2 regions of the Streptomyces sp. NPDC005195 genome follow, and region 2 is predicted to be linked to the other one. Evidence: predicted binding sites of a transcription regulator. Region 2 holds the regulator's gene; the other holds the start of a gene.

Region 1 (15,580 bases), on a different contig from region 2:
CGTGCGATCGACCTGGTACGCCGCCGGGAGCGCTACGCGCGCAAGCTGGAGGAGATCGGGCGTGACCTGGAGACGACCGTCCCCTTCGAGGAACCCTCCGACCCGGACGACATCGACGACGACCTCCTGCGGCTGGTGTTCACCGCCTGCCACCCGGTGCTGTCCGCCCAGGCCCGCATCGCCCTCACGCTGCGCCTGCTCGGCGGGCTGACCACGCCGGAGATCGCCCGCGCCTTCCTCGCGCCGGAGGCGACGATCGCCCAGCGCATCGTGCGCGCCAAACGGACGCTGGCGACGAAGGGGGTCCCCTTCGAGGTCCCCTGCGGCCCGGACCGGGAGAGCCGGCTCGGCTCGGTCCTCGAGGTCATCTACCTCGTCTTCAACGAGGGGTACGCGGCCACGGCCGGCGACGATCTGCTGCGCCCCGCGCTGTGCGAGGAGGCCCTCCGCCTGGCCCGCGTCCTGGCCGAGCTGATGCCCAAGGAGCCCGAGGTGCACGGGCTCGTCGCGCTGCTGGAGCTCCAGGAGTCCCGCGCCGCCGCCCGCACCGGGCCCTTGGGTGAGCCGGTCCTCCTCAGGGACCAGAACCGCCGCCGCTGGAACCGCCTGCTGATCCACCGCGGTTTCGCCGCCCTGGCCCGCGCGAACGCCGTCACCACGGGCGCCCCGGGTCCGTACGCCCTCCAGGCGGCCATCGCCGCCAGCCACGCCCAGGCCTACCGGTACGAGGACACGGACTGGCGGCAGATCGCCACCCTGTACGGACTTCTCGCGGCCCGCTTCCCGTCGCCCGTCGTCGAACTGAACCGCGCCGTCGCCGTCTCGATGACGGACGGCCCCGGCCCAGCCCTGGCCATCGTCGACACGCTCGCGGCCGAACCCGCCCTGCGCGACTACCACCTGCTGCCCAGCGTCCGCGGGGACCTGCTCGCCCGGCTGGGGCGCACGCGGGAGGCGCGGGCGGAGTTCGAGCGGGCCGCGGGCCTGGCCCGCAACGAACGCGAACGGAAACTGCTGGAGGCACGCGCGAAGGAGTGCCGCTAGCGGCGTGCGGTGGCGTCGGGCGGCGGCGTCAGGCGGAGTGCCGCCGGGCCGGGTGACCGAGCAGCATCGTCGGTGCCCCCGCGACCCTGGTCAGGAAGACGGTGGCCGCGTGCGGACCCTGCGGCTTGACCTTCCTGCGCAGCTCCTCCGGTTCGACCGCCGAGCCCCGCTTCTTCACGGTCAGCACGCCGACCTCCCGCTCCCGCAAGAGCGCCTTCAGCTTCTTCACGTTGAAGGGGAGCCGGTCGGTGATCTCGTACGCGGTGGCGTACGGGGTCGGGCGCAGCGAGTCCGCCGTGATGTACGCGATGGTCTCGTCGAGGAGCCCGCCGTCGAGGTCCTCGGCCACCTCGGCGACCAGATGGGCGCGGATCACGGCGCCGTCGGGCTCGTAGAGATAGCGTCCGGCCGGCCGCACCGAGGGGTTGGGCAGACCGCGGCCGCGCAGGACGCGGGGTCCCGGCAGCAGGGTGGCCCGCACCAGACCCGGCTCCGTGCCGAACCACAGCACGGCCTCCTTCACGTCCCCGCCGTCCGAGATCCACTCGGCCTCCGCCTCGGCCGGGACCGTCTCGTGCGGGATGCCCGGGGCGATCTTCAGGGCGGCGAGCGGGGACTTCAGGGCCGCCCCGACCGCCCAGGAGAGCGGCGGTGAGTACGCCTCGGGGTCGAAGATCCGCCCGCCCGCCCTGCCGCCCCGCCGTGCCGGGTCCACGAAGACGGCGTCGTACGGGGCCGTGTCCACCTCCGTGACGTCCGCCTCGCGCACCTCGATCAGGCCGGAGAGCCCGAGCGCGTCGGCGTTCGCGCGGGCGGCGGCGGCCGCCAGGGGGTCCCGGTCGACGGCGAGGACGCGGATACCGGCGCGGGCCAGCGCGATCGCGTCGCCGCCGATACCGGAGCAGAGGTCGGCGACCGAGCGCACACCGAGGGCGCGCAGACGCTCCGCGCGGTGTGTGGCGACCGTCGTACGGGTCGACTGCTCGACCCCGTTCGGCGTGAAGAACATGCGCTCCGCGTCCTCGGCGCCGAACTTCGCCGCCGCCCGCTGCCGCAGCCGCGCCTGCCCGAGCGCCGCAGAGACCAGCTCGGCCGGATGCGTGCGGCGCAGTCGGGTGGCGACGGCCAGTTCCTGGGCCGGGTCGGTGCCGCGCACCTCGTCGAGCAGCGCGTGGCCCTCGGGGGTGAGCAGGGAGGCGAAGGAGACGTCGTTCACCGGCCCATTGTCGGTCAGTGTGGGCCAGTCGGTGGACGGTGCGCGTGCGGTCGCGGTGTCGAAGCACCGTACGGGCTCTGGCCTGGGAGGATTCGTCACCATGCGATCAGTACGACAAGCCGATAAAAATGACGCGAACCGGACGAGCGTCCGAAGCGGGATCGCCGCCCTCGCCGTCATCGGCCTCGCTTCCGGCTGTACGGGCGGCGGGTCCGCGGAGGTGGGGCCCGCGCACGGCCTGCGGATGATGAGCCTGTGAGAGGCGGATCGCGGGCCCCGGGCACCCGGGTGCGTGCACGGGTGTCCGCCGCGCTGGCCACCGTGCTCGCCGCCGTCCTGCTGGCCGGCTGCGCCCAGTCCGTGGACCCGATCGAGCGCCTGGGCAAGAAGGCCGCGCAGGAGGTGGGCAGGACCCGCCCGCACGGACCGGCGTCGGCGACGTACCGGCGCTGGGGGCTGTCCGCCCCGCTCGCCCCGGCCCCGCGGCCGCCCGCGCGCAGGGGCCTGCACCGCGGCCGGACGGGGCTCGTCCCCGTCGTCGGCCGCGTACCCACCCGCGACAAGGTGGTCTTCCTGACGTACGACGACGGCGTCGAGCGCGATCCGCGGTTCGTCGACATGGTGCGTGAACTGCGGCTGCCGGTCAGCATGTTCCTCACCGACCATGTCGTCGGACCCGGCTACGGCCACTTCGCGCGGCTGCGGGAGGTCGGCGCGAGCGTGCAGAACCACACCCTCGACCACGCCTCGCTGCGCGGACTGCCGTACGCGGGCCAGCGGGCCGAGATCTGCGGCCAGCAGGAGAAGCTCAAGGCCCGCTTCGGCATCCGCCCCCGGCTCTTCCGGCCCCCCTACGGCACCTACGACGCCACCACCCTGCGCGCCGCCGCCGACTGCGGGGTCGCGGCCGTCGTCCTGGGCAGGGAGGCCGACGCCCACCGGCTGCGCCCCGGCGACATCCTGTCCGGCTCCGAGGGGCCGAACCTCGTCGCGGCGACCTCCCGACTCCTGCGCCGCATCCAGGAGGAGGGCCTCACCCCGGCCCGCCTGGAGAACTACCTCTGACGCACCGGCGCGGGCGGCCGTCCTCAGCCGGTGCGGCTTCCAGCACGGGCCGGTAGCCCCCAACAGCGCGCGCCCACATCGGCGAACCCCGGCCCGAACCCCACGCCACGCCGCATGCCTTTGGCACTCCGCTTGACCGAGTGCTAATCGCGGTCATAGTCTCAGGCCTGGCACTCGCCACTGGAGAGTGCCAATAGCGACGGGCAGGTCCGGCACCCGCGACGACGGATCCACCTGGTCGCCACCTCAGACAGTTAACCCCGTGAGATCTCCGAAGGGGGAGGCCGGATCGTGACGACCACCAGCTCCAAGGTTGCCATCAAGCCGCTCGAGGACCGTGTCGTGGTCCAGCCGCTGGACGCCGAGCAGACCACGGCCTCTGGCCTGGTCATCCCGGACACCGCGAAGGAGAAGCCCCAGGAGGGCGTCGTCCTCGCGGTGGGCCCGGGACGCTTCGAGAACGGCGAGCGCCTGCCGCTCGACGTCAGCACCGGCGACATCGTGCTGTACAGCAAGTACGGCGGCACCGAGGTGAAGTACAACGGCGAGGAGTACCTCGTCCTCTCGGCCCGCGACGTGCTCGCGATCATCGAGAAGTAATTCACCACAGTTCTGCAGTGAACTGCGCCCCTGGCCCCCGCGACCTTATAAAGCCGGGCGCTGGGGGCGCGGTTCGTTTTCACCCACGATTTCCGAGAGGGCTGAACCGCTCCCATGGCGAAGATCCTGAAGTTCGACGAGGACGCCCGTCGCGCCCTTGAGCGCGGCGTCAACAAGCTTGCCGACACCGTCAAGGTGACGATCGGTCCCAAGGGCCGCAACGTCGTCATCGACAAGAAGTTCGGCGCCCCCACCATCACCAACGACGGCGTCACCATCGCCCGCGAGGTCGAGCTCGACGACCCGTACGAGAACCTCGGCGCCCAGCTGGTGAAGGAGGTGGCGACCAAGACCAACGACGTCGCGGGTGACGGTACGACCACCGCCACCGTGCTGGCCCAGGCGCTCGTCCGCGAGGGCCTGAAGAACGTCGCCGCGGGTGCCTCCCCGGCGCTGCTCAAGAAGGGCATCGACGCCGCGGTCAAGGCCGTGTCCGAGGAGCTCCTCGCGACCGCCCGCCCGATCGACGAGAAGTCCGACATCGCCGCCGTCGCCGCCCTGTCCGCCCAGGACAGCCAGGTCGGCGAGCTCATCGCCGAGGCGATGGACAAGGTCGGCAAGGACGGTGTCATCACCGTCGAGGAGTCCAACACCTTCGGTCTGGAGCTGGACTTCACCGAGGGCATGGCCTTCGACAAGGGCTACCTCTCGCCCTACATGGTGTCCGACCAGGAGCGTATGGAGGCCGTCCTCGACGACCCGTACATCCTCATCCACCAGGGCAAGATCAGCTCCATCCAGGACCTGCTGCCGCTGCTGGAGAAGGTCATCCAGGCCAACGCCTCCAAGCCGCTGCTGATCATCGCCGAGGACGTCGACGGCGAGGCGCTGTCGACCCTGGTCGTCAACAAGATCCGCGGCACGTTCAACGCCGTCGCCGTGAAGGCCCCCGGCTTCGGCGACCGCCGCAAGGCCATGCTCGGCGACCTCGCCACCCTCACCGGCGGTCAGGTCATCGCCGAGGAGGTCGGCCTCAAGCTCGACCAGGTCGGCCTGGACGTGCTCGGCACCGCCCGCCGCGTGACGGTCACCAAGGACGACACCACCGTCGTCGACGGTGGCGGCGACCACGACGCCGTCGTGGGCCGCGTCAACCAGATCAAGGCCGAGATCGAGAACACGGACTCCGACTGGGACCGCGAGAAGCTCCAGGAGCGCCTCGCGAAGCTGGCCGGCGGCGTGTGCGTGATCAAGGTCGGCGCCGCCACCGAGGTGGAGCTCAAGGAGAAGAAGCACCGTCTGGAGGACGCCATCTCCGCGACCCGCGCCGCGGTCGAGGAGGGCATCGTCTCCGGTGGTGGCTCCGCGCTCGTCCACGCCGTCAAGGTCCTCGAGGGCAACCTCGGCAAGACCGGCGACGAGGCCACGGGTGTCGCGGTCGTCCGCCGCGCCGCCGTCGAGCCGCTGCGCTGGATCGCCGAGAACGCCGGCCTGGAGGGCTACGTCATCACCTCCAAGGTCGCCGACCTCGACAAGGGCCAGGGCTTCAACGCCGCCACCGGCGAGTACGGCGACCTGGTCAAGTCCGGTGTCATCGACCCGGTCAAGGTCACCCGCTCCGCGCTGGAGAACGCCGCTTCCATCGCCTCCCTGCTCCTCACGACCGAGACCCTGGTCGTCGAGAAGCCGGCCGAGGACGAGGCCGACGCGGGCCACGGCGGCCACGGGCACTCCCACTGACGTACCCGGTCGGACGCCCGCTTCGGTAGGCGTCCACACCGGTGGACAGCACTGAGGCCCAGCTCCCTCCGGGGATGCTGGGCCTCAGCGCTGTGGCAGGCACGTACGTGTTCCTACCGTCCCGCTGCTCTCCCGCCGTACCGCTCCACCGCCGTACTGTCCCGCTGTCCCACGGCTCCGCCGTTCTACTGCGGCCCGTACTTGCGGCCCGTCTTAGACGTGATCCCGCCCAGCAGCCCGCGCGGCGCCACCTTCACCACACCCATCAGCGCCTTGTAACGCAGGTCGGGGATGGACAGCGACTTGCCGCGGGCCAGGTCCGCGAGCGCCGCCGCGACCAGCTTGTCCGCGTCGAGCCACATCCAGTTCGGGATGTTGTCCGTGCCCATCCCGGCGCGCTGGTGGAACTCGGTGCGCACGAAGCCCGGGGCCAGTGCCATCAGCCGTACGCCGCTGCCCGCCAGGTCCCTGGCCGCGCCCTGCGTGAACTGCACGACCCACGCCTTGGACGCCCCGTACGTACCCCGCGGCACGAACGCGGCCACCGACGCCACATTGACGACCCCGCCCCGGCCGCGCTCCCGCATGGCCGCGGTCGCCGCCGAGGTCAGCCGCAGCACCGCCTCGCAGTGCACCTTGAGCATCGTCAGCTCGTCGGCCATCGACACCTCGAGATAGCGGCCCTTGTTGCCGAAACCGGCGTTGTTGATCAGCAGGTCGACCGGGTTCCTGCGGTCGCTCAGCCGCCTGGCCACCGTCTCGATGCCGTCGTCCGTCGCCAGGTCGGCGGTCAGCACCTCCGCCTCGATGCCGTGCCGGTCGTGCAGTTCCGTCGCCTGCTCGGCCAGGCGCTCGGTGTCGCGCGCCACCAGCACGAGGTTGTGGCCGTCAGCCGCGAGGCGGCGCGCGAAGGCGGCGCCGATGCCCGCGGTCGATCCCGTAATCAGAGCCGTTGTCATGGCCCAAGGCTAGTGACCGGACCAGGCGTACCGCGCCCCCGCCTCCCGGTCCCCGGCCCCGCTCCACGCGTCTCGCGCGGCCGGTGCCGCCAACGCCTCCGGCCGTGTCCCGCGCGCGCCGCCGCGACCGCTATCCGCCCTGTCGCGCCACGTACTTCTCCGCCGCCGCCAACGCCTCCGGACGCAGTGCCCGGCCCGCGGCCAACAGCCCGGGCAACAGCTCGCGTTCGGTCGTCATGGCGCGGAACTCGACCGCGACCGTCACCTCGTGCTCCGGCCGGTGCACGACCTCGATCGGGTCGCCCGCGCGGATCTCGCCGGGCTCGACGACCCGCAGATACGCGCCGGGCGCGGCCTTCCGGGTGAACCGCTTCACCCAGCCCCGCTCCCCGAGGTGCTCCTGGAACGTACGGCAGGGGATGCGTCCGGAGGTGACCTCCAGGACCAGCACGGAGCCGACCCGCCAGCGCTCACCGATCCGCGCGCCGGACACGTCCAGCCCCCGCGTCGTGAGGTTCTCGCCGAAGGCGCCGTTCACCAGTGGCCGGCCGAGCTCGCGCTCCCAGTCGTCGAGGTCCTCGCGGGCGACCGCGTAGACGGCCTGGTCGTTCCCGCCGTGGTGGCGCAGGTCGCACACCGTGTCCCCGGCCAGACCGCTCGCGCCGACCCCCTTGGGCCCGGGGGCCGTCACCCGCACCGGCCCGTCCACCGGCCGCTTGTCGATGCCGGTCACACCCGCGGCCTGGTCCGTGTAGGGGACGGCGTGCGCACGGCCCAGGTTCAGAGACAGAAGCTGCATGGCAGCACGCTAGGCGATGGAGGCCAAAGCGTCGACGCGATATTCGCCACCGTACCCAAGTCTCGCTTATGCTCGAAGGGTGATCGAGGCCCGTCATCTCCGTGTTCTGCGCGCCGTCGCCGCCACCGGTTCCTTCTCGGCGGCGGGACGCGACCTGGGCTGCACCCAGCCGGCCGTCAGCCAGCAGATGAAGGCGCTCGAATCGTCCGTCGGTACACCGCTGCTGATCCGGACGGGCCGCGAGATGCGCCTGACCCAGGCGGGCGAGGCGCTGGTCCGGCACGCGGCCGGCATCATCGCGGGACTGACCGCCGCCGAGGAGGAGGTCGCCGCGATCGCGGGCCTGCGCGCGGGCCGGGTCCGGCTCGTCTCCTTCCCCAGCGGCAGCTCGACGCTCGTCCCCACGGCTCTGGCCGCCCTGCGCGCCGCGCATCCCGGCACCCGGGTCTCCCTGGAGGAGGCCGAGCCGCCGGAGTCCGTCGACAAACTCCGCGACGGCGACTGCGACATCGCGCTCGCGTTCCGGTACGAGGGAGCGGCGGGCGTCGAGGAGTGGGACGACCTGGTCGTACGGCCGCTGCTGCGCGACCGGCTCGTCGGGCTGGTCCCCGAGGGGCACCGGCTCGCCCGCGCGGGGTCGGTCGCCATCGGCGAACTCGCCGGGGAACCGTGGATCGCGGGCTGCCCGCGGTGCCGGGGGCAACTGGTGGAGGTCTGCCGCCGCGAGGGTTTCGTGCCCCGCATCGACTTCGCCACCGACGACTATCCGGCGGTGGTCGGACTCGTCGGCGCGGGTCTCGGGGTCGCCGTGCTGCCGGAGCTCGCGATCGAGTCCGTACGCCCCAAGGGCGCCTGCGCCGTGACCGTGGAGCCGCCGGTGTGGCGGGAGATCGTCGCGCTGACGCTGCCGGATCTCTCCCAGGTGCCGGCGGTGGCGGCGACGCTGGACCAGCTGGCCCGGGCCGCGGCCCGCTGACGGCGGCGGAGGACCGCCGGCGCCGTACGCAGGTCGGGGACGCGCGCGTGCGCGCCCGTACGCGGGCATGCCGACGTGCGCCCGCTCAGCGGCACACCTGTGCGCCCGGCTGCGGACTCATCAACGCAGAAACGTTCCTTCAAGTGTTCGAAGCGGAACCGCTCCCGGTGGCCGACGCCGTCACCAGCCGGTTTCGTGCCCGTCCCATGAGTTCTTCGCGTTCGTCCTCGGTCAGCCCGCCCCACACCCCGTACGGCTCGCGCACCGCCAGCGCGTGAGCGGCGCACTGGGCGCGTACCGGGCATCGCATACAGACCTCTTTGGCCGAGTTCTCGCGAGCGCTCCGTGCCGCACCGCGCTCGCCCTCCGGATGGAAGAAGAGCGAGCTGTCGACCCCACGGCATGCCGCGAGGAGCTGCCAGTCCCAGAGATCCGCGTTCGGACCGGGAAGGCGGGAGAAATCTGCCATTGCGTGTCCCCTTGTTGGCGTTCTGGGATGCTCTGTGCCCACCGACCGTACATCTACGATCTAAGGAGATGAAAATATGACTCATTGCGAATCTAGCCGCAGACACCAGTAAATGGGAAGAAAACAGGCTGAATGGGGCATAGGTTGTGTTGAAAGATTGAGGGTCCGTTGTGCATGTCTGCACCGTGTCCGTGCCCTCACGTAGAGTGCCGAAGATGACTGGCTGCCCCGTAACTCTTTCGAGTGACCATCGTTGAGATTGCGAAGGCGGTTGAAGGAACAAGCGCTCGGGCAGACGGCAGTTTCCGTCGGCGAGTGTCGACCGCACAGGTGACGATTCGTACCAGCCTGGAGGCTCAAGGTGACGCGCATCAGCTGCGGAGGGCGGCCATGACATCCGTCCTCGTCTGCGACGACTCCCCGCTTGCCCGAGAGGCGCTCCGCCGTGCGGTGGCGACCGTGCCCGGCGTCGAGCGCGTGACGACTGCGGCCAACGGAGAAGAGGTGCTCCGCCGATGGGGCGCCGACCGTTCGGACCTGATTCTGATGGACGTACGCATGCCCGGTCTGGGCGGCGTCGAGACGGTTCGGCGGCTGCTGTCCGCCGACCCCGGTGCGCGCATCATCATGCTCACCGTGGCGGAGGACCTGGACGGCGTGGCACTCGCCGTCGCCGCCGGGGCCCGCGGGTATCTGCACAAGGACGCCTCCCGGGCGGAACTGCGCGCGACCGTGACCCAGGCGCTCGCCGACCCGACCTGGCGGCTCGCCCCGCGCAGACTGCGCTCGGCCGAGATGGGTGCCGCTCCCACGCTCACCGCGCGTGAGATCCAGGTCCTCGAAGGCATGAGCCACGGCCGCTCCAACGCGGAGATCGGCCGTGAGCTGTTCCTCTCCGAGGACACCGTGAAGACGCACGCCCGGCGGCTCTTCAAGAAGCTCGGCGCCTCGGACCGCGCGCACGCCGTGGCGCTCGGATTCCGGTGGGGCCTGGTCCGGTAGTGCCGCGGCAGGCGACGCCCGCCCCGTCGCGACGCCCGGCACGCACTCTCGCCGCACCGGCCGAAAGCCCGAGTACGTCCAGTACGAGGACTTCCGGCCGGCACGCCGAGAGCGCGCACCGGACGCCGCTCCTCGAAGGGCAAACGCTGCCTGCCGCGGCACTGGGTGAGCCGTCGCGGGGGTACGACGCACCCCGCCTGTCGTATGGCGGGCGGGGCCTTCAAGGGGGCGCGCCGGGTGCCCGCTGCTCGTTTCGCCGCCGATGCCGCATCCTTGAGGTGTGGAGTTCCTCGGGGACGAGTCGGTCGAGCGGAAGAGGAGGGCGACGGAGATGAGTTCCGGCGCACCTGCTCATAACGCTTCGGTGCACAACTACGGACGCGGTGCCACGGACAGAACGACGCCGAGGCACCATGGACCGATGCGTGACGACGAGACGACGGTGATCGGTGCGCTCGTCCATCGCGCGGTCGACGGCGACGAGCAGGCCACACACGATCTGCTCGCTCATGTTCATCCTCTGGCATTGCGCTACTGCCGCACGCGTCTGTCCCGGCTGCCGGGCGACGCGCGGCACTTCGTGGAGGACCTTGCGCAGGAGGTCTGCGTCGCGGTACTCCTCGCCCTGCCCCGCTACAAGGACACCGGGCGGCCCTTCGAAGCGTTCGTCTTCGCCATCGCCGCGCACAAGGTCGCCGACCTGCAACGCGCCGCGATGCGCCATCCCGGGTCGACGGCTGTCCCCTCGGACGAGATGCCCGAGCGCCCCGACGACTCCCTCGGTCCCGAGGAGCGCGCGCTGCTCAGCAGTGACGCCGAATGGGCCAAGAAGCTGATGGCCAACCTCCCCGAGAACCAGCGCGAGCTGCTTCTGCTGCGTATCGCGGTGGGCCTCACCGCCGAGGAGACGGGGCAGATGCTGGGGATGTCCCCGGGAGCGGTCCGGGTGGCTCAGCACCGTGCGCTGAGCCGGTTGCGGGCGCTGGCGGAGCAGTAGGCGCGGCCGCCGGAGGTGCGCCGCGTGCCGGAGTGCGCGAGGGCGGTCGAAGGTGCGGGCGTGCGTGGCGTCCCCCCGGGGCGGTGTTCTGCCGCGTCGATGTCGGACCGTGTCCGGTGCCGCGTCCTGCGGTGCTCGATAAGCCGGCGCTCGGTGTGCCGCTCCGTCGTGCGCCGTCACGGCGTCGGCGGTGGCAGCGATGCCGGCGGTAGAGACGGTTTCTTACCGCAAACGTGAGAACGGACACGGTGGAATGCGGCATCGTCGGGAGAAACCCCGCCGGGGGATCCGTACGCCACCGCGGTGACGGGACGGCGAATCCCGGGGACCAGGCTGTCGGGCCGACGGGTGAACGGTCCCGGCGTGCCACCCGTACGAACCTACGAAGCCCGAGGGCGATCCGAACCGTGGAATGGGAGACCCTTGCTTCCCGTTAGCATGGACATCCGCACCGATCAAGGCCATTTGGGGAAGGTGTCATGACTGCCAACGTCGACGGAGTGCCCGCCAAATTCGCGACACTCGGGCTGACCTACGACGACGTGCTGCTGCTGCCGGGCGCGTCGGACATGGCACCCGACGAGATCGACACCGCCTCGCACATCTCGAAGAACGTGCGGGTCAACATCCCGCTGCTCTCGGCGGCCATGGACAAGGTGACCGAGTCCCGCATGGCCATCGCGATGGCCCGCCAGGGCGGTGTCGGCGTGCTGCACCGCAACCTGTCCATCGAGGACCAGGCCAACCAGGTCGACCTGGTGAAGCGCTCCGAGTCCGGCATGGTGACCGACCCGATCACGGTCCACCCGGACGCGACGCTCGGCGAGGCCGACGCGATCTGCGCCAAGTTCCGCATCTCCGGCGTGCCGGTGACCGACGGCGGCGGCAAGCTCCTCGGCATCGTCACCAACCGCGACATGGCCTTCGAGACCGACCGTTCGCGCCAGGTGCGCGAGGTCATGACGCCGATGCCGCTGGTCACCGGCAAGGTCGGCATCTCCGGCACCGACGCCATGGAGCTGCTGCGCCGCCACAAGATCGAGAAGCTTCCGCTGGTCGACGACGCGGGCGTCCTCAAGGGCCTCATCACGGTCAAGGACTTCGTGAAGGCCGAGAAGTACCCGAACGCCGCGAAGGACGCCGAGGGGCGCCTGCTGGTCGGCGCGGCCGTCGGCGTGGCCGGTGACGCCTTCGAGCGCGCCCAGGCCCTCATGGAGGCGGGCGTCGACTTCATCGTCGTCGACACCGCGCACGGCCACTCCCGCCTGGTCGGCGACATGGTCGCCAAGATCAAGTCGAACTCCGCGGGCGTCGATGTCATCGGCGGCAACATCGCCACCCGTGACGGCGCGCAGGCCCTCATCGACGCGGGCGTCGACGGCATCAAGGTCGGTGTCGGCCCCGGCTCCATCTGCACGACCCGCGTGGTCGCCGGCATCGGCGTACCCCAGGTCACCGCCATCTACGAAGCCTCCCTCGCCGCCAAGGCGGCCGGTGTCCCGGTCATCGGCGACGGCGGTCTGCAGTACTCCGGTGACATCGCCAAGGCCCTGGTCGCCGGCGCCGACACGGTGATGCTGGGTTCGCTCCTGGCGGGTTGCGAGGAGTCGCCGGGCGAACTGCTCTTCATCAACGGCAAGCAGTTCAAGTCGTACCGCGGTATGGGCTCCCTGGGAGCCATGCAGTCCCGTGGCGAGCAGCGCTCCTTCTCCAAGGACCGCTACTTCCAGGAGGGCGTCGCCTCCGACGAGAAGCTGGTGCCCGAGGGCATCGAGGGCCAGGTGCCCTACCGGGGCCCGCTGTCCGCGGTCGTGCACCAGCTGGTCGGCGGTCTGCGCCAGTCAATGTTCTACGTCGGCGGACGCACCGTGCCCGAGCTCCAGGACAACGGCCGGTTCGTCCGGATCACCTCGGCGGGCCTCAAGGAGAGCCACCCGCACGACATCCAGATGACGGTCGAGGCACCGAACTACAGCCGTAACAAGTAACGGTCACCAAGCAGCCGTACAGAGCTCCACGCGTGCGTGAAGCCCGAACAAGGGCGGTCCCGGAGGTTCCGGGGCCGCTCTCGTCGTAGGCGTCGGGGATACTGGAAGGCGCAGAACCGAAGAGGGAAAGGCCACACACGTGACTGAGATCGAGATCGGGCGCGGCAAGCGCGGCCGCCGGGCGTACGCCTTCGACGACATCGCCGTCGTCCCGAGCCGCCGTACGCGGGACCCGAAGGAGGTCTCGATCGCCTGGCAGATCGACGCCTACCGCTTCGAGCTGCCGTTCCTGGCCGCCCCGATGGACTCGGTCGTCTCCCCGGCCACCGCGATCCGTATCGGCGAGCTGGGCGGCCTGGGCGTCCTCAACCTCGAAGGCCTGTGGACGAGGTACGAGGACCCGCAGCCGCTGCTCGACGAGATCGCCGAGCTGGACGCGGACACCGCGACCCGTCGTCTGCAGGAGATCTACGCGGCTCCCATCAAGGAGGAGCTGATCGGGCAGCGCATCAAGGAGGTGCGCGACTCCGGAGTCGTCACCGCCGCCGCGCTGTCGCCGCAGCGCACGGCGCAGTTCTCCAAGGCCGTGGTCGACGCGGGTGTGGACATCTTCGTCATCCGCGGTACGACGGTGTCGGCGGAGCACGTCTCGGGAGCCGCCGAGCCGCTGAACCTCAAGCAGTTCATCTACGAGCTGGACGTCCCCGTCATCGTCGGCGGCTGTGCCACGTACACCGCGGCCCTGCACCTGATGCGCACCGGCGCGGCGGGTGTGCTGGTCGGCTTCGGCGGTGGCGCCGCGCACACCACCCGCAACGTGCTGGGCATCCAGGTCCCGATGGCCACGGCCGTCGCCGACGTGGCCGCGGCCCGCCGCGACTACATGGACGAGTCCGGCGGCCGGTACGTGCACGTGATCGCGGACGGCGGCGTCGGCTGGTCCGGCGACCTCCCCAAGGCCATCGCGTGCGGTGCCGACTCGGTGATGATGGGCTCTCCGCTCGCCCGTGCCACGGACGCGCCCGGCAGGGGGCACCACTGGGGCATGGAAGCGGTCAACGAGGAGCTGCCGCGCGGCAAGAAGGTCGACCTCGGCACCGTCGGCACCATCGAGGAGATCCTCACCGGTCCGTCGCACATCCCGGACGGCTCCATGAACATCTTCGGCGCCCTGCGCCGCGCCATGGCCACCACCGGCTACAGCGAGCTCAAGGAGTTCCAGCGCGTCGAGGTGACGGTCGCGGACTCGCAGCACAAGCGCTAGCCCGGACGCGCGCCGCGCGCGCCGGTCCGTACGTGTGAAGGGGCCGTCCACCACCCGGTGGACGGCCCCTTCACGTATGAGTGCCGCCGGCCCGTCAGCCGTTCAGCCACCGTCCCGTGCCGGCCGGCACGGGAACGAGATGGAGAGGCGTCACAGGCCGGCCCTGCGGGTGGACTGGAACGCCACGTACGCCGCGATCGCGAAGAAGACGAAGGTCAGCGGGTCCGCGTCGGCCTTCCAGGAGTCCTGGACGAATCCGAGGTGGTCGAAGAAGACCTCGTTGAAGCCGACGCCGACCTGCTTGGCGATGATCATGGCCTCGCCGATCAGCTGGCCGAGGTAGATCGCGGCGACGGAGAGGACCACGCCGGCGACCGGAAGGCTCTGGCTGCGGCCGCCCACCCGGCCCGCGGCGATGCCGACGAGGAAGCCCACACCGACGGCGGCGTAACCGATCTCGTGCTTGGTCAGACCGATGACAAGGCCGTACAGGACGGCGGAGACCAGACCGGCGCCGAGGGCTGCGGCGAGACCGAGCGCGAAGTTGCCGCGCGCCGGGGCGACGGGTGCGACCGGGAAGCCCGGCTGGGGCGCGCCCGGTGGGAAGGCCTGCTGCGGAACACCGGGCTGTGGGGCGGGCGGCTGCGGGACACCCGGCTGCGCGTCGGCCGGCTGTGTGGCGTAAGGGTTCTGGCCCGCGTACGGGTTGTCGACCGGTGGACCGGACGGCGGCGGCGACTGAGTCATGTGGATCCCCCCAGGGACGTGAGCGCACGCCTGACAGCGCCCGGGACGCGGGCGCACTGGTGTGCGAGAGCTGACGCACACTAACAGGCGGCAGTGACATCGGGTCAGGGGATTTCGGAGAGGTCAGAGCCGGTGCGCCGCCCCCGTGGGAGTCGCCCCGCGGGTGTCCAGGAGGAGCTGGGCCTTCACGGACAGGCCCTGGAGGTCGTACGTCCGGTGCGGCTGGAGCAGGATCGTGAGGTCGGCGTCGGCGGCGGCCTCGTAGAGGGAGTCGGCGCGTGGGACGGGGTGACCGAGGACGTTCCAGGCGGGGACGAGCGGGTCGTGGTAGCTGACGGACGCGCCGAGTTCCATCAGACGCAGGGCGATCTCGTGGGCGGGCGTGCCCTGTTGGTCGGCGAGGTCGGCCTTGTAGGTGACGCCGAGCAGGAGCACGCGTGCGGCGCGGGCCGACTTCCCGTGCTCGTTGAGGAGGGCCGCGGCGCGCCGGATGACGTACTGCGGCATGTGGTTGTTGACCTGCTGGGCCAGTTCGACCATGCGCAGGGAGCGGGGCGCGCGGCCGGCCAGGTCCTGGGGGATGCCGTGGCCGCCGACACCGGGGCCCGGCCGGAACGCCTGGAAGCCGAACGGCTTGGTCTCGGCGCAGCGGATGACGTCCCACAGGTCGACGCCCAGGTCGTGGCAGAGCACGGCCATCTCGTTGACCAGGGC
Region 2 (15,580 bases):
CAGGGAACGATCGCGTCCACCCCGGTCTCGGTCATGGTCTCGACGGCCACCTCGCCCCGGTCACCCTTGGGCAGGGCCTGGACGACGGTGATACGGGGGGACTGGGGAGGTTCCTCGGCGAAGGAGTCGATGCGGACGGTCAGCCGGTCCTTGCCCTCGGCGCCGACGACGACGCACTCCGCCCAGCGCCCGGCACCGTCGGTGAGGACGACGTCCTCGCCGGGCTGCAGCCGCTTCACCGAGACGGCGTGCCGGCCCTCGGGGCCGTCCAGGACATAACGCCCTCCGCTGTCCGCGTCGAAGTGCTCGACCACGAATACCGGTGCCGTCATCGCTCCGCACCGCCCGCTCCGTCGGCCGTGGACAACGCTGTCCTCGCCGCGTCCAGCTCGGCGCACAGCACCTCCACCAGCTGCCCCGCGGACAGTTCACGGGCCATCCGGTGCCCCTGCCCCGCCCACAGGGCCATGCCCTGCGCGTCGCCCGCCCTGGCCGCCGCCTTGCGCAGCGGGGAGGTGAGGTGGTGGACGTCGGGGTACGCGGCGGGCGCGTACGGGCCGTGCTCCCGCATGAAGCGGTTGACCAGACCGCGCGCGGGGCGGCCGGAGAACGCGCGCGTCAGCTCCGTGCGGACGAAGAGGGGGTTGGTCAGGGACTGCTTGTGCACGGCGTGCGCGCCGGACTCCGGGGTGGCGAGGAACGCCGTACCGAGCTGCGCCGCGTTCGCGCCCGCGGCGAGCGCCGCGGCGATCTGGCTGCCGCGCATGATGCCGCCGGCGGCGACGACCGGGATCTGCACGGTCTCGCGGACCTGGGCGATCAGGGAGAGCAGTCCGATCCCCGTGCCGTCCGTCTCCGGGTTGTCGCGGTGGGTGCCCTGGTGACCTCCGGCCTCCACGCCCTGCACGACGACCGCGGCGGCCCCCGCCCGCTGCACCGCGAGGGCCTCCTCGGCCGTGGTCGCGGTGATCATGGTGAGCGTGCCGGCCCGGGCGAAGGAGTCCAGGACGTCACGGGTGGGGCAGCCGAAGTGGAAGGAGACCACCGGCACCGGGTTGTCGAGGAGGACCGCGAGCTTGGCGTCGTAGCCGTCGTCGCGGCCGCTGTCCGGATCGCCCAGCTCCGTCTCGTACCAGGAGGCCTCACCTGCCAGCTGGTGGGCGTACACCTCGACGGTGGCCGGGTCCGCGTACTCGGCCTGCGGCATGAAGAGGTTGACCCCGAAGGGCCGGCTCGTCAGCCCGCGCACCTGCTTGATCTCCTGGTACATACCGTCGGCGGTCTTGTACCCGGCGGCGAGGAACCCGAGCCCGCCGGCCTCGGACACGGCGGCCGCGAGGTGCGGGACGGAGACGCCGCCCGCCATGGGGGCCTGCACGATCGGGTGAGGGAAGAGATCGGTCAGTGCGGAGGACATGACGGCATGTTGTCACGTCCTCCGAACAAGTCCGAAATCCGGCCTTCCGCCCGCCGTGGGCCGCCGGGGCGGACGGTCCACGGCCCTTTTCCGCCCCGCCGCCCCTGCCGTTCGCCGTCCGGGTCAGCGGCCGTTGAACGCGTCCTTCAGCCGGGAGAACAGGCCCTGCTGGCCCGGCTGGAACTGCCCGGTCGGACGCTCCTCGCCGCGCAACTGCGCCAGCTCCCGGAGCACCCGCTCCTGCTCGACGTCGAGCTTGGTCGGCGTGGTGACCTCGACGTGCACGATGAGGTCGCCCCGGCCGCCGCCGCGCAGATGCGTGACGCCGCGCCCGTGCATCGGGATCGACTGCCCGGACTGCGTGCCGGGCCGGATGTCGACCTCCTCCAGACCGTCGAGGGTCTCGAGCGGCACCTTGGTGCCGAGCGACGCCGCGGTCATCGGAATGGTGACCGTGCAGTGCAGGTCGTCACCGCGGCGCTGGAAGGTCGAGTGCGGCAGCTCGTGGATCTCCACGTAGAGGTCGCCGGCGGGACCGCCACCGGGCCCGACCTCGCCCTCGCCCGCGAGCTGGATCCGGGTGCCGTTGTCGACACCCGCCGGGATCTTCACCGTGAGCGTGCGCCGGGACCGGACTCGTCCGTCCCCCGCGCACTCCGGGCACGGGGTCGGCACGACGGTGCCGAACCCCTGGCACTGCGGGCACGGGCGGGACGTCATGACCTGGCCCAGGAACGACCGTGTGACCTGGGACACCTCGCCTCGCCCGCGACACATGTCGCAGGTCTGGGCGGAGGTCCCGGGCGCGGCGCCCTCACCGCTGCAGGTCGCGCACACGACGGCCGTGTCGACCTGGATGTCCTTCGTCGTGCCGAAGGCGGCCTCGTCCAGCTCGATCTCGAGCCGGATCATGGCGTCCTGGCCGCGCCGCGTGCGCGACCGGGGGCCACGCTGCGACGCCGTGCCGAAGAAGGCGTCCATGATGTCCGAGAAGTTGCCGAAGCCACCGGCGCCGAAGCCGCCGGCGCCCGCGCCGCCCGCCTGGGACAACGGGTCGCCGCCGAGGTCGTAGACCTGCTTCTTCTGCGGGTCCGACAACACCTCGTACGCGGCGTTGATCTCCTTGAACCGCTCCTGCGTCTTCGGATCGGGATTGACGTCCGGATGCAGCTCGCGCGCGAGCCGCCGGAAAGCCTTCTTGATCTCGTCCTGGGACGCGTCGCGGCGCACGCCGAGCACGGCGTAGTAGTCCGTGGCCACTTAAGACTCCGCCAGGATCTGTCCGACGTACCGTGCCACCGCTCGTACCGCTCCCATCGTTCCCGGGTAATCCATGCGGGTCGGTCCGACCACGCCGAGTTTGGCTACTGCCTCGTCGCCCGAACCGTAGCCGACGGAGACCACGGACGTGGAGTTGAGTCCCTCGTACGCGTTCTCGTGACCGATCCGTACGGTCATGCCCGAATCCCCCGCCTCCCCAAGCAGCTTGAGGAGCACGACCTGTTCCTCCAGTGCTTCGAGCACCGGTCTGATCGTGAGGGGAAAATCATGTCCGAAACGGGTCAGGTTCGCGGTGCCGCCGATCATCAGACGCTCCTCGGTCTCCTCGACGAGCGTCTCCAGAAGGGTGGAGAGCACCGTCGCGACGGTACCCCGGTCGTCCGTCTCGAAGGCGTCCGGCAGGTCCTGGACGAGCGGCGGGACGTCCGCGAAGCGGCGGCCCGCGACCCGGCTGTTGAGCCGGGCCCGCAGATCCGCCACGGAGGTCTCCCCGAACGGCGCCGGACAGTCGATCATGCGCTGCTCGACCCGGCCCGTGTCCGTGATCAGCACGAGCATCAGCCGGGCGGGCGCCAGGGACAGCAGCTCCACATGGCGCACGGTCGATCTGGTCAGCGACGGGTACTGCACGACGGCGACCTGCCGCGTCAGCTGCGCGAGCAGCCGCACGGTCCGCCCGACGACGTCGTCGAGGTCGACGGCGCCGCCCAGGAAGTTCTGGATGGCCCGCCGCTCGGGCCCGGTCATGGGCTTGACGCCGGCGAGCTTGTCGACGAAGAGCCGGTAGCCCTTGTCGGTGGGGATGCGCCCGGCACTGGTGTGCGGCTGGGCGATGTACCCCTCGTCCTCCAGGGCGGCCATGTCGTTGCGGACCGTGGCCGGGGAGACCCCCAGCCGGTGCCGCTCCGTCAGCGCCTTGGAACCGACCGGCTCCTCGGTGCCGACGTAGTCCTGGACGATGGCGCGCAGCACTTCGAGCCTGCGTTCACTCAGCATCGCGCACACCTCCAGTTGTCGGTCCTCGTCGCCTCGCTTGGCACTCAGCGCGTGCGAGTGCCAGCATTTCCCGGCCCAGTGTACGGCCGGTGGGTATGGCCCCGGCAAGGGCGGGCCCGCGATCTTGAGCACGTATGCCGACGTGTCCCGCGATGTCTCACCGGCGTCCGTCCTCCGGCTAGCGTCACCGTATGAAGGTGACTTGGGAAGAGCCGGGGTGGGAGGAGCTGGCGCCGCACGTGGGGCGGCGGCGGCTTCCGGGCTGGGACTGCACGGCCGGGCTGGTCGTGGGCGAGACCGCGGCGCTCATGGTCGACGCGGGCGCGAGCCTCGGGGAGGGCGCGTGGTTGCGCGCCGAGGCGCGACGGCTCCTCGGCCCCGACCGGGACGTGACGCACCTCGCACTCACCCACCCGCACTTCGACCACGTCTTCGGCGCGGCGGCGTTCACGGGCGCGCAGGTGTTCGGGGCGGCCGGTCCCGGCGCGGTCTTCGCGCACGGGGGCGAGGAACTGCGCGTGGACGCCGTGCGCCACGGTCTGGACCCGCGTGACGCCGCCGAGGCCGCGGGCGCCCTGGTCCCCCCGCGGCACTCCGTGTCGGGCGAGCGGACGCTCGACCTGGGCGGCGGTGTGCGGGCCCTGCTGGCGGACGTGGGTCCCGGCCACACGGCGCACGATCTGGTGGTCCTGGTGACCGGGGAGGCCGGTTCCCCGGAGGTCGTCTTCTGCGGGGACCTGGTGGAGGAGTCGGGCGAGCCCCAGGCCGGTCCCGACGCCGCCCCCTCCCGCTGGCCGGCGGCGCTGGACCGGCTGCTCGCCCTGGGCGGCGACGAGGCGGTGTACGTGCCCGGTCACGGGGCCGCGGTGAACGCGGCGTTCGTCCGGGCTCAGCGGGACGCGCTGGCGACACGTTTCGGCGTGTCGTAGGGATCTCCCCGCCACCGCCCCGCCGATTCTCCTATCGTCATCCGAATGCGCCAGTACTCTCCGGATCTCACCCCGCCGTGGAAGAAGCCCAAGCCGGTGCCCGAGGTCCCCGCGGACCCGGGCCTGGTGGTCGAGGAGCCCGGTACGGGGTTCTGCGGGGCGGTGATCGGCTGCGAGGCGGGCACGGTGACACTGGAGGACCGTTTCGGCAAGCACCGGGTGTTCCCGCTGGAGCCGCGCGGTTTCCTGCTGGAGGGCAGGGTGGTCACGCTGGTCCGTCCGGCCGCGGGACCGGTACGGCCCGGCCGCACGGCATCCGGTTCGGTCGCCGTGCCGGGCGCACGGGCCCGGGTGGCGCGGGCCGGCCGCATCTACGTGGAGGGCCGCCACGACGCCGAACTGGTCGAGCGCGTCTGGGGCGACGACCTCCGTATCGAGGGTGTCGTGGTCGAGTACCTGGAGGGCGTCGACGATCTCCCCGCCGTCGTGGAGGAGTTCGCCCCGGGGCCGGACGCCCGGCTCGGCGTGCTGGTCGACCATCTGGTCCCGGGCACGAAGGAGTCGCGTATCGCGGCGGCGGTCACGAGTGACCACGCCCTCGTCCTCGGCCACCCGTACATCGACGTCTGGGAGGCCGTGAAGCCGTCCTCCGTGGGCATTCCCGGCTGGCCCCGGGTCCCGCGCGGGCAGGACTGGAAGACGGGCGTGTGCCGGGCCCTGGGCTGGCCGGAGAACACCGGCGCGGCCTGGCAGCACATCCTGTCCCGGGTGCGCTCCTACAAGGACCTGGAGCCGGAACTCCTGGGCCGGGTGGAGGAGCTGATCGACTTCGTCACGGCGCCGGAGTGACACGGGGGCCGGCGGGATCGGTGGCACCGGGGGCGTAGGTCTCGGCGGGGCCGTCGAGGTCGCGGGGGGGGGCGTGGGGGCCGCGGGTGTCGACGCGGCCGTCGAGTGCGTGGCCGTCGCGTCCTCGGCCGGCCACTCACCAGGGATCATGGACGCGGACCGCAGGCCACCGGGTGTTCAGTCCACCAGGTCCCGGACCACCGCGTCCGCGAGCAGGCGCCCACGCAGCGTGAGGACGGCGCGGCCCTCGTCGTAGGGGCCGTTCTCGAGGAGTCCGTCGGAGAGTGCGCGGCGGGAGGCCGAGAGCCCCTCCGGCCGGAGCAGGGAGAGCGGGCAGCCCTCGCGCAGCCGCAGTTCGAGGAGGATCCGCTCGACGCGGCGGTCCTCGCCGGAGAGCAGCTCACGGCCCGCACCGGGAGACCTCCCCGCCGCCAGCGCCGCCGCGTACGCCCCGGGGTGCTTCACGTTCCACCAGCGCACGCCGCCGACGTGGCTGTGCGCCCCCGGCCCGGCCCCCCACCAGTCCGCGCCGCGCCAGTACAGCTCGTTGTGCAGGCACCGGCCGGCCTCGGAGGTGGCCCAGTTGGACACCTCGTACCAGTCGAAGCCCGCCGCGGCCATCACCTCGTCCGCGATGAGGTAGCGGTCCGCGTGGACGTCGTCGTCCGTCATCGGGACCTCGCCCCGGCGGATGCGCCGGGCCAGCTGGGTGCCCTCCTCGACGATCAGGGCGTACGCGGAGACATGGTCGGGCCCGGCGCCGAGCGCGGCGTCCAGCGAGGCCCGCCAGTCGTCGTCGGACTCGCCGGGCGTGCCGTAGATCAGGTCGAGGTTCACGTGCTCGAAGCCCGCCGCGCGCGCCTCGGCGACACAGGCCTCGGGGCGTCCGGGGGTGTGCGTGCGGTCGAGCACCTTCAGCACGTGCTGCCGGGCGCTCTGCATGCCGAAGGAGATCCGGTTGAAGCCCCCGGCCCGCAGGGTCGCGAGGTACTCCGGGTCCACGGACTCCGGGTTCGCCTCCGTGGTGATCTCGGCGTCGTCCGCGAGCCCGAACTCCTCGCGGACAGCCCCCAGCATCCGTACGAGGTCGTCGGCGGCCAGCAGCGTCGGCGTGCCGCCCCCGACGAAGACCGTACGGACGGGGCGCGGGTCGTCGCCGAGCACCTTGCGGGCGAGCCGGACCTCGTCGATCAGGCTGGACGCGTAGTTGTCCCGGGAAGCGAGCACGCCTCCGGTGCCCCGCAGCTCGGTCGCCGTGTAGGTGTTGAAGTCGCAGTACCCGCAGCGGGTCGCGCAGTACGGCACGTGGAGATAGAACCCGAGGGGGCGGTCGGCGGCCCCGGCCAGGGCGTGCGCGGGCAGCGCCCCGTCGTCGGGGACGGGCTCACCGTCGGGGAGTGCGGAAGGCATGTCTTCCATTGTCCCGTACTCGGCCGCATGCCCCTTTCCACGGCCGCCCGCGCTCCGGCGGCGGCGTGTGAAGGGGATCCGGGCCTCAGGGTGCCAGGGCCCTCGCTACTCGGCCTGCAGCACCAGCAGGGCCAGGTCGTCCTCCGGCGGCTTGCCGCCGAACTCGTGCACCAGTCGCCGGATCCGCTTCGCGACCAGCTCCGCGTCGAGCCCCGTACAACCCGCGAGGGCCTGCGCGAGCCCCTCGTCGTCGTCGAACTGGCGCGGGCCGCTGCGACGCTCCGTCACCCCGTCGGTCACGCACAGCACGGTGTCCCCGGGATACAGGTCCAGGGTCTCGGAGACGTAGGTCGCGTCCTCGAAGACGCCGAGCAGCGTCTGCGGCTCGGCCACCTCCCGTACGTCACCGTCGGGGCCCAGGATCAGCGGCAGCGGGTGTCCGGCCGACGCGAGGGTGCAGCGCACGCCTCCGTCGAAGGGCACCAGTTCGCCGTACAGCATGGAGAGGAAGCGGGTCTGCGGGCCCTCGTCGGGGCCGAGGGAGGGTCCGCCCGCGGCCACCAGCGCGCGGGCCGCGGCGTCGGCCGCCTCCGTGGCGTCGTCGAGCAGGAGCTGGTTGAGGCGGTCGAGGACGTCGGCGACCTGGTAGCCCTCCCGGGCCAGCAGCCGCACCCACGGCCGGGCGAGGCCGATCACGACGGCGGCCTCGGGCCCCTTGCCCTGCACGTCACCGAGGACGAAGCACCAGCGCCCGTCACCGGCCGGGAACAGGTCGTAGAAGTCCCCGCTGGGCCCGCCCTTGTCGAGCGGCTCGTAGACGAGGGCGCTGCGCACCCCGGGGATCTCGGCGACCGCCCCGGGCAGCAGTCCTCGCTGGAGGACCCGGCTGATGGTGGCCTGCCGCGCGTACTGACGGGCCGCGCCGATGGCGAGGGCGATCCGGCGGCTGAGGTCCTCGACGAGTCCGGTGATCTCGTCGGGGAAGCAGGTCAGCCCGGCCCGCCCGATGACGAGGGTCCCGAGCGGCCGCCCGCCGGCGATCAGCCGGTAGGCCAGCGCCGCCCCGCTCACTCCTTCCGCCCCGCTCACTTCTCCCGGTCCGCTCACTTCTCCCGGTCCGCCCATGACGTCCGCGCCCGCCGGCGTGTCGCCCGCCCCCAGCGTCTCCCCCGGCCAGGGCACGGGCACGGCGCGGGAGCGCACCGAGTCGGGCAGCCGGGGCGGGTCCTTCTCCAGCGCCCGGCGCAGTTCCTCGATGCGGTTCTCACTGCCGTGCCAGACCCGGGCGAGCCGCGGCCCGAGCGCAAGCCCGAGGCCGCCCGCCCGGTCGGTGGCCTCGTCCTCCAGCCAGACCGCGCACCAGTCGGCGAGCCGGGGCACCAGGAGCTGTCCGGCGAGCGCGGCGACCAGGTCCTCGTCGAGCTGGCCCGCGAGCAGGTCGGAGGCCTCGGCGAGGAAGGACAGGGCACCGCGGTTGAGCCAGTCGTGGTCACCGGACGGATCGCGCCTCGGTCCCGCGGTGGTCGTCCCGCCGCCGAGCGCCCCGGTCCCACGCTCCCCGGCGTACACCCCGGTCTCCGCGCCGCCGCCCGTCAGCGCACCGCCCGGCCCCGCGACGGCGTCCGGACCCCGGGCGCCCGAGCCCCGGTCGACGCCCGGTTCCCCTGCCACGGCCGTCCCGCTGTCGCCCGCCGTCTCGCCGCTCGTCCCGCCCTCCAGTCCGAACCCCGCGCCGAATTCCGCCGCCCCGTCCACGGGCAACCGCGCCCACACGGTCTTGACGCCGGTGCGATAGGTGATGCCCCAGGCCTCGGAGAGCGTGGAGACGAGCCGCAGCCCGCGCCCGTACTCGGGTGTGCCGTACGGGCGTTCGGCCGCGTCCTCGCGCACCGCGCGCGAGGGGTGGTGGTCGGAGACCTCGACGATCACCGCGTGCAGCACACCCGCCCCGCCGTCGTCGCCCGTCTCGAGCCGGCACACCAGCTCCACGTCCGTGCCCGCGTGCACGACCGCGTTGGTGACGAGTTCGCTGACGATCACGACGGCGTCGTCGCGGAGGCGCTCGCCGACCGTCTCGGCGTCCGGCAGCGCGAGTGCGGCCCGGTCGGCGAGCGCCTCGCGCACCAGCCGGCGGGCGGCTCCGGGCGCGAGCGGGGTTCCCGGCAATGCCGCGCGCACCACTGTCTCCAGGTCGGCACGGTGGTGCGCGGGCGCGTCAGGGGCATGCGCCATGGAGTCCCGCCGGGACTCCCGTTGCGTCGGAATGGCCCCCACTGTGCAGCTCCCTGAGCAGTTCGGACGATTACGCCTCAGGCGACACGGACAGAGTGACAGACTGGCCCCGCCCATAAGCGCCGAGTTACCGAAGTGGGCTGTCATGAGTGAGAACAGTGCTACGCGTGTGCTCGAAGACGGACAGAATCGGGCATTCGAAGACGGTCGGATCCCGGCGCCCCATCCGCGTCCGCCGCTCGCCGCGATGACCGCCGCGGGCGACGGCGACTTCACCGAGGCGCCGGAGACGGGACACGGTTCGTACGACGGGAAGCGTCAACTCCGCTGCGGAATGCGCGGGTTGGCCCACGCGGCGAACAGGGCGGCCGATCGACTGACGCTCTCCACCGGCGAGGTGACCCGGGTCGCCCACCAGGCCGGCGCCGCGGGCCGTCCCGGCGGCAGGACCGAGGTGCGGGGACTGTAGGGCAGTTGCTGATCGTGATCGACGGTATCCGCGGCGTCCTCGCGCTCACCGCGACGGCGGTGCCGGAGACCGCGGGAAGTCCGTCGCCCGCGGCGCCGACGACCGCGGACCCGGGCCGGTGGACGTCGATCAGTCGCTGACCGTCGTCCGCGCCCTCCCCGGCCCGGAGGGCGCGGGCCTCGAAGCGCGGGACGACAGCGTTCCCGAATCCGTTGTTCCGGGACCGAGCACGACCGGGGAGGCCGCGGACCCGCCGACGACCGAGTGAGGAACAGTCACCATGAGCGCTGAGGAAGAGACCGACGAGCGCGCCAGCATCCTCCTGGTCGACGACATGGAGGACAACCTGGTCGCACTGGAGGCCGTCCTGGGGTCCCTCAACGAGCCTTTGGTGCGCGCGCGTTCGGGCGAGGAGGCGATGGAGGCGCTGCTGCGGCAGCGCTTCGCCGTCGTCCTCCTGGACATCCGCATGCCCGGCATGGACGGCTTCGAGACCGCCGCGCACATCAAGCGGCTCGACCAGACCAAGGACGTCCCCATCATCTTCCTGACCGGCACCGACGCCGACGCGGGCTACGCCTTCCGCGGCTACGCCACCGGCGCCGCGGACTATCTGACGAAGCCGTTCGACCCCTGGGTGCTGCGCGCCAAGGTCACCGTGTTCCTGGACCTGCACCGCAAGAACCAGCAGCTGGAACGGCTACTGGCCCAGGAACACGCTCACGCCGCCCGGATCGGCACGCGGCTGGCGGCCCTGGAGAAGCAGCTGGCGACCCAGGACCCCCCGAACGTGCCGGACCTGCGCAGGCAGGTGGGAGAACTGCGGCACCTGGTGGCGCGGGCGGCCGGCACCCACGCACCATGAGGGACGCGGGGAGCCGCCCGCTCGGCCCCGCCGGACCCGCGCCCCCGCGACGGGCCGTGCGGTCCGGCGGCCGCCCCCGGGGCTCAGGACTCGCGCGTACCGGCGTACATCTCCTCGATCAGCCCCTTGTACTCCCGTTCCACGACCGGCCGCTTGAGCTTCAGACTCGGCGTGATCTCCCCGTGCTCGACGTCGAGGTCACGCGGCAGCAGGCGGAACTTCTTGATCGTCTGCCAGCGCTGGAGCCCGCTGTTGAGCTCCTTCACATAGCCCTCGATCAGTTCGACGGTGACCGGGGCGGCCACGACGTCGGCGTACGACCTGCCCTCCAGCCCGTTCTCCTTCGCCCACTCCAGGATCGACGGCTCGTCGAGGGCGATGAGGGCGGTGCAGAAGTTCCGGTCGGCGCCGTGCACGAGGATGTTGGAGACGTACGGGCAGACCGCCTTGAACTGGCCCTCGACCTCGGCGGGCGCGATGTACTTGCCGCCGGACGTCTTGATGAGGTCCTTCTTGCGGTCGGTGATGCGGAGGTAGCCGTCGGGGGACAGCTCGCCGATGTCACCCGTGTGGAACCAGCCGTCCGCCTCCAGGACCTCGGCGGTCTTCTCCGGCAGCCGGTGGTAGCCCTCCATGATGCCGGGGCCGCGCAGCAGGATCTCGCCGTCGTCCGCGATGCGCACCTCGGTGCCGGGCAGCGGCTTGCCGACCGTGCCGGTGCGGTAGGCCTCGCCGGGGTTCACGAAGGAGGCGGCGGAGGACTCCGTGAGGCCGTACCCCTCCAGGATGTGGATGCCGGCGCCCGCGAAGAAGTAGCCGATGTCGGGGGCCAGGGCCGCGCTGCCGGAGATGCAGGCGCGCAGTCTGCCGCCGAAGGCCTCGCGGATCTTGGCGAAGACGAGCGCGTCAGCGACCTTGTGCTTGGCCGCGAGCGCGAAGGGTACGGAGGCGGTGCCGGTGCGGCGGAAGTTGTCCTGCCCGGCCTTCGCGTACTCGCGGGCGACCTCAGCGGCCCACTGGAAGATCTTGTACTTGGCACCGCCGCCGGCCCGCGCCTTGGCCGCGACCCCGTTGTAGACCTTCTCGAAGATGCGCGGAACGGCCGCCATGTACGTCGGCTGCACCACCGGCAGATTCGCGATGATCTTGTCTACCCGGCCGTCGACGGCGGTGACGTGCCCGACCTCGATCTGGCCGGAGGTGAGCACCTTGCCGAAGACATGGGCGAGCGGCAGCCAGAGGTACTGCACGTCGTCGGGACCGAGCAGTCCGGTCGAGGCGATGGCCTTCGCCATGTACGCCCAGTTGTCGTGCGGGAGGCGGACCCCCTTGGGGCGGCCCGTGGTGCCGGAGGTGTAGATGAGGGTGGCGAGCTGGCCGGCGGTGATCGCACCGACCCGCTCCTTGATCAGCTCGGGGTTCTTCTCCAGATGCGCGGCGCCGCGCGCCTCCAGCTCGGCCAGGCTCAGGACGTCCTCGCCGGTCTCGACGCCGGCCGGGTCGATGACGACCACATGCGTCAGCTCGGGCAGCTCGGCGCGCTTCTCCCGCACCTTGGCGAGCTGGGCCGCGTCCTCGGCGATCAGGACCCGGCTGTCCGAGTCGGAGAGGATGAACGCGGACTCCTCGGCGTTCGTCTGGGGGTAGATCGTCGTCGTGGCCGCGCCCGCGCACATGATGCCGAGGTCGGCGAGGATCCACTCGACCCGCGTGGAGGAGGCGAGCGCGACGCGCTGCTCCGGCTGCACGCCCAGTTCGATCAGCCCGGCCGAGATGGCGAAGACCCGCTCGGCGGCCTGCGCCCAGCTCAGCGACTTCCACTCGTCCGCGCCCTGACCCGCGGGAGCGTCTGCCCGCTCGGTCGAGGCCGGACGTGCCGGGGCGGCTGGGACGGGGTAGCGGTAGGCCTCGGCGTCCGGCGTGGCCGCCACGCGCTCCAGGAAGAGGGCCGCCACGGACGGCGGACGGTTCTCGATCAGGGTCTGTGTGTCGCTCACGACATCCTCCGGGGCCCGCGACAGTGCGGCTGGCTGGCTCATTGCGGCTGTTGTTTAACTCGCGAGTAACTAACGAGCAGTGATCAGAGTAGAGCGCGTCCGGCCGGTGCGTAAGGGGCGGCGTCCTGTCACTTCCTACAGAGAGCGACGGTACACACGGCCGAGGGCCCGCCGCGCGTCAGCGCAACGGGCCCTCGAAATCGGCGAATCGGCCTACCTGGGGCGGCTACTTCTTGCCCTTGGCCCCGCCACCGCTGTCGTCGCTGGACAGCACGGAGATGAAGGCCTCTTGCGGAACTTCCACAGAGCCCACCATCTTCATCCGCTTCTTGCCCTCCTTCTGCTTCTCCAGCAGCTTCCGCTTACGGGAGATGTCACCGCCGTAGCACTTGGCGAGGACGTCCTTGCGGATGGCGCGGATGGTCTCGCGGGCGATGACCCGGGAGCCGATGGCCGCCTGGATCGGCACCTCGAAGGCCTGCCGCGGGATCAGCTCGCGCAGCTTGGCGACCAGCCGGACACCGTACGCGTACGCCGCGTCCTTGTGCGTGACCGCCGAGAAGGCGTCGACCTTGTCACCGTGCAGCAGGATGTCGACCTTGACCAGGCTGGAGGCCTGCTCGCCGGTGGGCTCGTAGTCCAGCGAGGCATAGCCGCGGGTCTTGGACTTCAGCTGGTCGAAGAAGTCGAAGACGATCTCCGCGAGCGGCAGGGTGTAGCGGATCTCGACCCGGTCCTCGGAGAGGTAGTCCATGCCGAGCAGGGTGCCGCGCCGGGTCTGGCACAGCTCCATGATCGCGCCGATGAACTCCGAGGGGGCGAGGACGGTAGCCCGCACGACGGGCTCGTACACCTTGTCGATCTTGCCCTCGGGGAACTCGCTCGGGTTGGTGACCACGTGCTCGCTGCGGTCCTCCATCTCGACGCGGTAGACCACGTTCGGCGCGGTCGCGATCAGGTCGAGCCCGAACTCGCGCTCCAGTCGCTCGCGGATCACGTCGAGGTGCAGCAGCCCGAGGAAACCGACCCGGAAGCCGAAGCCCAGTGCCGCCGAGGTCTCCGGCTCGTACACCAGCGCGGCGTCGTTGAGCTGGAGCTTGTCCAGGGCCTCGCGCAGCTCGGGGTAGTCGGAGCCGTCCAGCGGATACAGGCCCGAGAAGACCATGGGCCGGGGCTCCTTGTACCCGCCGAGCGACTCGGTCGCACCGTTGTGCAGGGTGGTGATCGTGTCACCGACCTTGGACTGGCGGACGTCCTTCACTCCGGTGATGAGGTACCCGACCTCGCCGACACCGAGCCCGTCGGCGGCCTTCATCTCGGGGGCCGAGACGCCGATCTCCAACAGCTCGTGGGTGGCGCCCGTGGACATCATCCGGATCCGCTCACGCTTGTTGAGCTGCCCGTCGATGACACGTACGTACGTCACCACACCGCGGTAGGAGTCGTAGACCGAGTCGAAGATCATCGCGCGGGCGGGGGCGTCCTGGACGCCGACCGGGGCGGGGATCTCCGCGACGACCCTGTCGAGCAGCGCCTCGACGCCCAGACCCGTCTTGGCGGAGACCCTCAGCACGTCCCCGGGGTCGCACCCGATGAGGTTCGCGAGCTCCTCGGAGAACTTCTCCGGCTGGGCGGCCGGCAGGTCGATCTTGTTCAGTACGGGGATGATCTTGAGGTCGTTCTCCATCGCCAGGTAGAGGTTGGCGAGAGTCTGCGCCTCGATGCCCTGGGCCGCGTCGACCAGCAGGACCGTGCCCTCGCAGGCCGCGAGGGACCGGGACACCTCGTACGTGAAGTCGACGTGCCCGGGGGTGTCGATCATGTTGAGGATGTGAGTGTTGCCCGGGTCCTCGGAGGGCGCCCAGGGCAGCCGGACCGCCTGGGACTTGATCGTGATCCCACGCTCGCGCTCGATGTCCATGCGGTCGAGGTACTGAGCGCGCATCTGCCGCTGATCAACCACCCCGGTCAGCTGGAGCATGCGGTCGGCGAGCGTGGACTTGCCGTGGTCGATGTGCGCGATGATGCAGAAATTGCGAATCAGAGCCGGGGCGGTACGGCTCGGCTCGGGCACATTGTTAGGGGTCGCGGGCACGCAGGGTCCTGTCTCTTGAGGCGCCTGTCGCCTCGGGTCGGATCGATACGTAGGCTCCATGGTCCCACGGGTGGGGAGCCGCGACCGGTTTGGGCCGGTCGCACGGCGGCTGGTAGCCTGGGTGGCTGTGTCTCATGCCCTCTCTGCACGAGGCACACCCCAAGGAAATCAAACGGCGGGCGAGACGAGCTGTCTCGCGCGCCTGAACCTGTAGAGGCTCATTCGTGGCGAACATCAAGTCCCAGATCAAGCGGATCAAGACCAACGAGAAGGCGCGGCTGCGCAACAAGGCCGTCAAGTCCTCTCTGAAGACCGCGGTCCGCAAGGCCCGCGAGGCTGCTGCCGCGGGTGACGTCGAGAAGGCCACCGAGTACACGCGCGCCGCGTCGCGCCAGCTCGACAAGGCCGTCTCGAAGGGCGTCATCCACAAGAACCAGGCCGCCAACAAGAAGTCGGCGCTTGCTTCGAAGGTCGTTGCCCTCAAGGGCTGAGTCCTACCCGACTTGACCGCCGGAAGGGACCAAGCGGGCCCTCTCACCCGCTCCTGACCGGCACCCCCGGATCCGTGCGCGACCTGCGTTCGCCACGCGGGCACGGATCCACAGGCTTGAACCGAAGGCCCCGCTCGTCCTCCTTCCCCGGGAGCGCCGGCGGGGCCTTCGGTCTGCCGCATGCCTGCCGTGCCCGGGGATCACGGGACAGCCCTCAGCCCCGTCGGGACCGGGCCGCCCGGGCGATGGCCACGATCGCCTTCTCCAGCGCGTACGCGGGGTCGTCCCCACCGCCCTTGACTCCGGCATCCGCGTCGGCGACCGCCCGCAGTGCGACGGCGACCCCGTCCGGCGTCCACCCCCGCATCTGCTGCCGCACCCGGTCGATCTTCCACGGCGGCATCCCCAGCTCGCGGGCGAGATCAGCCGGCCGCCCCCCGCGCGCGGAGGACAGCTTCCCGATCGCCCGCACGCCCTGCGCCAGCGCACTGGTGATCAGGACCGGCGCGACCCCGGTGGACAGAGACCAGCGCAGCGCCTCCAACGCCT

What was found. The regulator HrcA, encoded in region 2, represses chaperone genes, less so after heat shock. The targets are predictions, from matches to a motif close to TTNGCACTCNGNNNNNCNGAGTGCNAA.
Region 1: a site for HrcA is predicted at 3,446-3,472, ahead of groES (co-chaperone GroES). Genes of this name have one in related genera too.

The regions. Positions count from the first base shown of each region.
Region 1 is NZ_JBEXHZ010000010.1:51,140-66,719, forward strand. It holds gene ABZV34_RS14080 (RNA polymerase sigma factor) at 1-1,044, shown strand, start outside; gene ABZV34_RS14085 (class I SAM-dependent methyltransferase) at 1,073-2,260, opposite strand; gene ABZV34_RS14090 (polysaccharide deacetylase family protein) at 2,573-3,325, shown strand; gene groES (co-chaperone GroES) at 3,617-3,925, shown strand; gene groL (chaperonin GroEL) at 4,040-5,665, shown strand; gene ABZV34_RS14105 (SDR family oxidoreductase) at 5,851-6,624, opposite strand; gene ABZV34_RS14110 (MOSC domain-containing protein) at 6,755-7,423, opposite strand; gene ABZV34_RS14115 (LysR family transcriptional regulator) at 7,503-8,399, shown strand; gene ABZV34_RS14120 (WhiB family transcriptional regulator) at 8,539-8,868, opposite strand; gene ABZV34_RS14125 (response regulator transcription factor) at 9,259-9,870, shown strand; gene ABZV34_RS14130 (sigma-70 family RNA polymerase sigma factor) at 10,292-10,867, shown strand; gene guaB (IMP dehydrogenase) at 11,347-12,855, shown strand; gene ABZV34_RS14140 (GuaB3 family IMP dehydrogenase-related protein) at 12,995-14,119, shown strand; gene ABZV34_RS14145 (hypothetical protein) at 14,270-14,866, opposite strand; gene ABZV34_RS14150 (nucleotide sugar dehydrogenase) at 14,990-15,580, opposite strand, start outside.
Region 2 is NZ_JBEXHZ010000002.1:199,401-214,980, reverse strand. It holds gene ABZV34_RS03530 (16S rRNA (uracil(1498)-N(3))-methyltransferase) at 1-332, opposite strand, end outside; gene ABZV34_RS03525 (nitronate monooxygenase) at 329-1,417, opposite strand; gene dnaJ (molecular chaperone DnaJ) at 1,541-2,677, opposite strand; gene hrcA (heat-inducible transcriptional repressor HrcA) at 2,678-3,694, opposite strand; gene ABZV34_RS03510 (MBL fold metallo-hydrolase) at 3,886-4,623, shown strand; gene ABZV34_RS03505 (DUF3097 domain-containing protein) at 4,669-5,472, shown strand; gene hemW (radical SAM family heme chaperone HemW) at 5,650-6,882, opposite strand; gene ABZV34_RS03495 (ATP-binding SpoIIE family protein phosphatase) at 6,988-9,114, opposite strand; gene ABZV34_RS03490 (hypothetical protein) at 9,362-9,583, shown strand; gene ABZV34_RS03485 (hypothetical protein) at 9,702-9,851, shown strand; gene ABZV34_RS03480 (response regulator) at 9,864-10,448, shown strand; gene ABZV34_RS03475 (AMP-dependent synthetase/ligase) at 10,532-12,445, opposite strand; gene lepA (translation elongation factor 4) at 12,672-14,540, opposite strand; gene rpsT (30S ribosomal protein S20) at 14,765-15,031, shown strand; gene holA (DNA polymerase III subunit delta) at 15,246-15,580, opposite strand, start outside.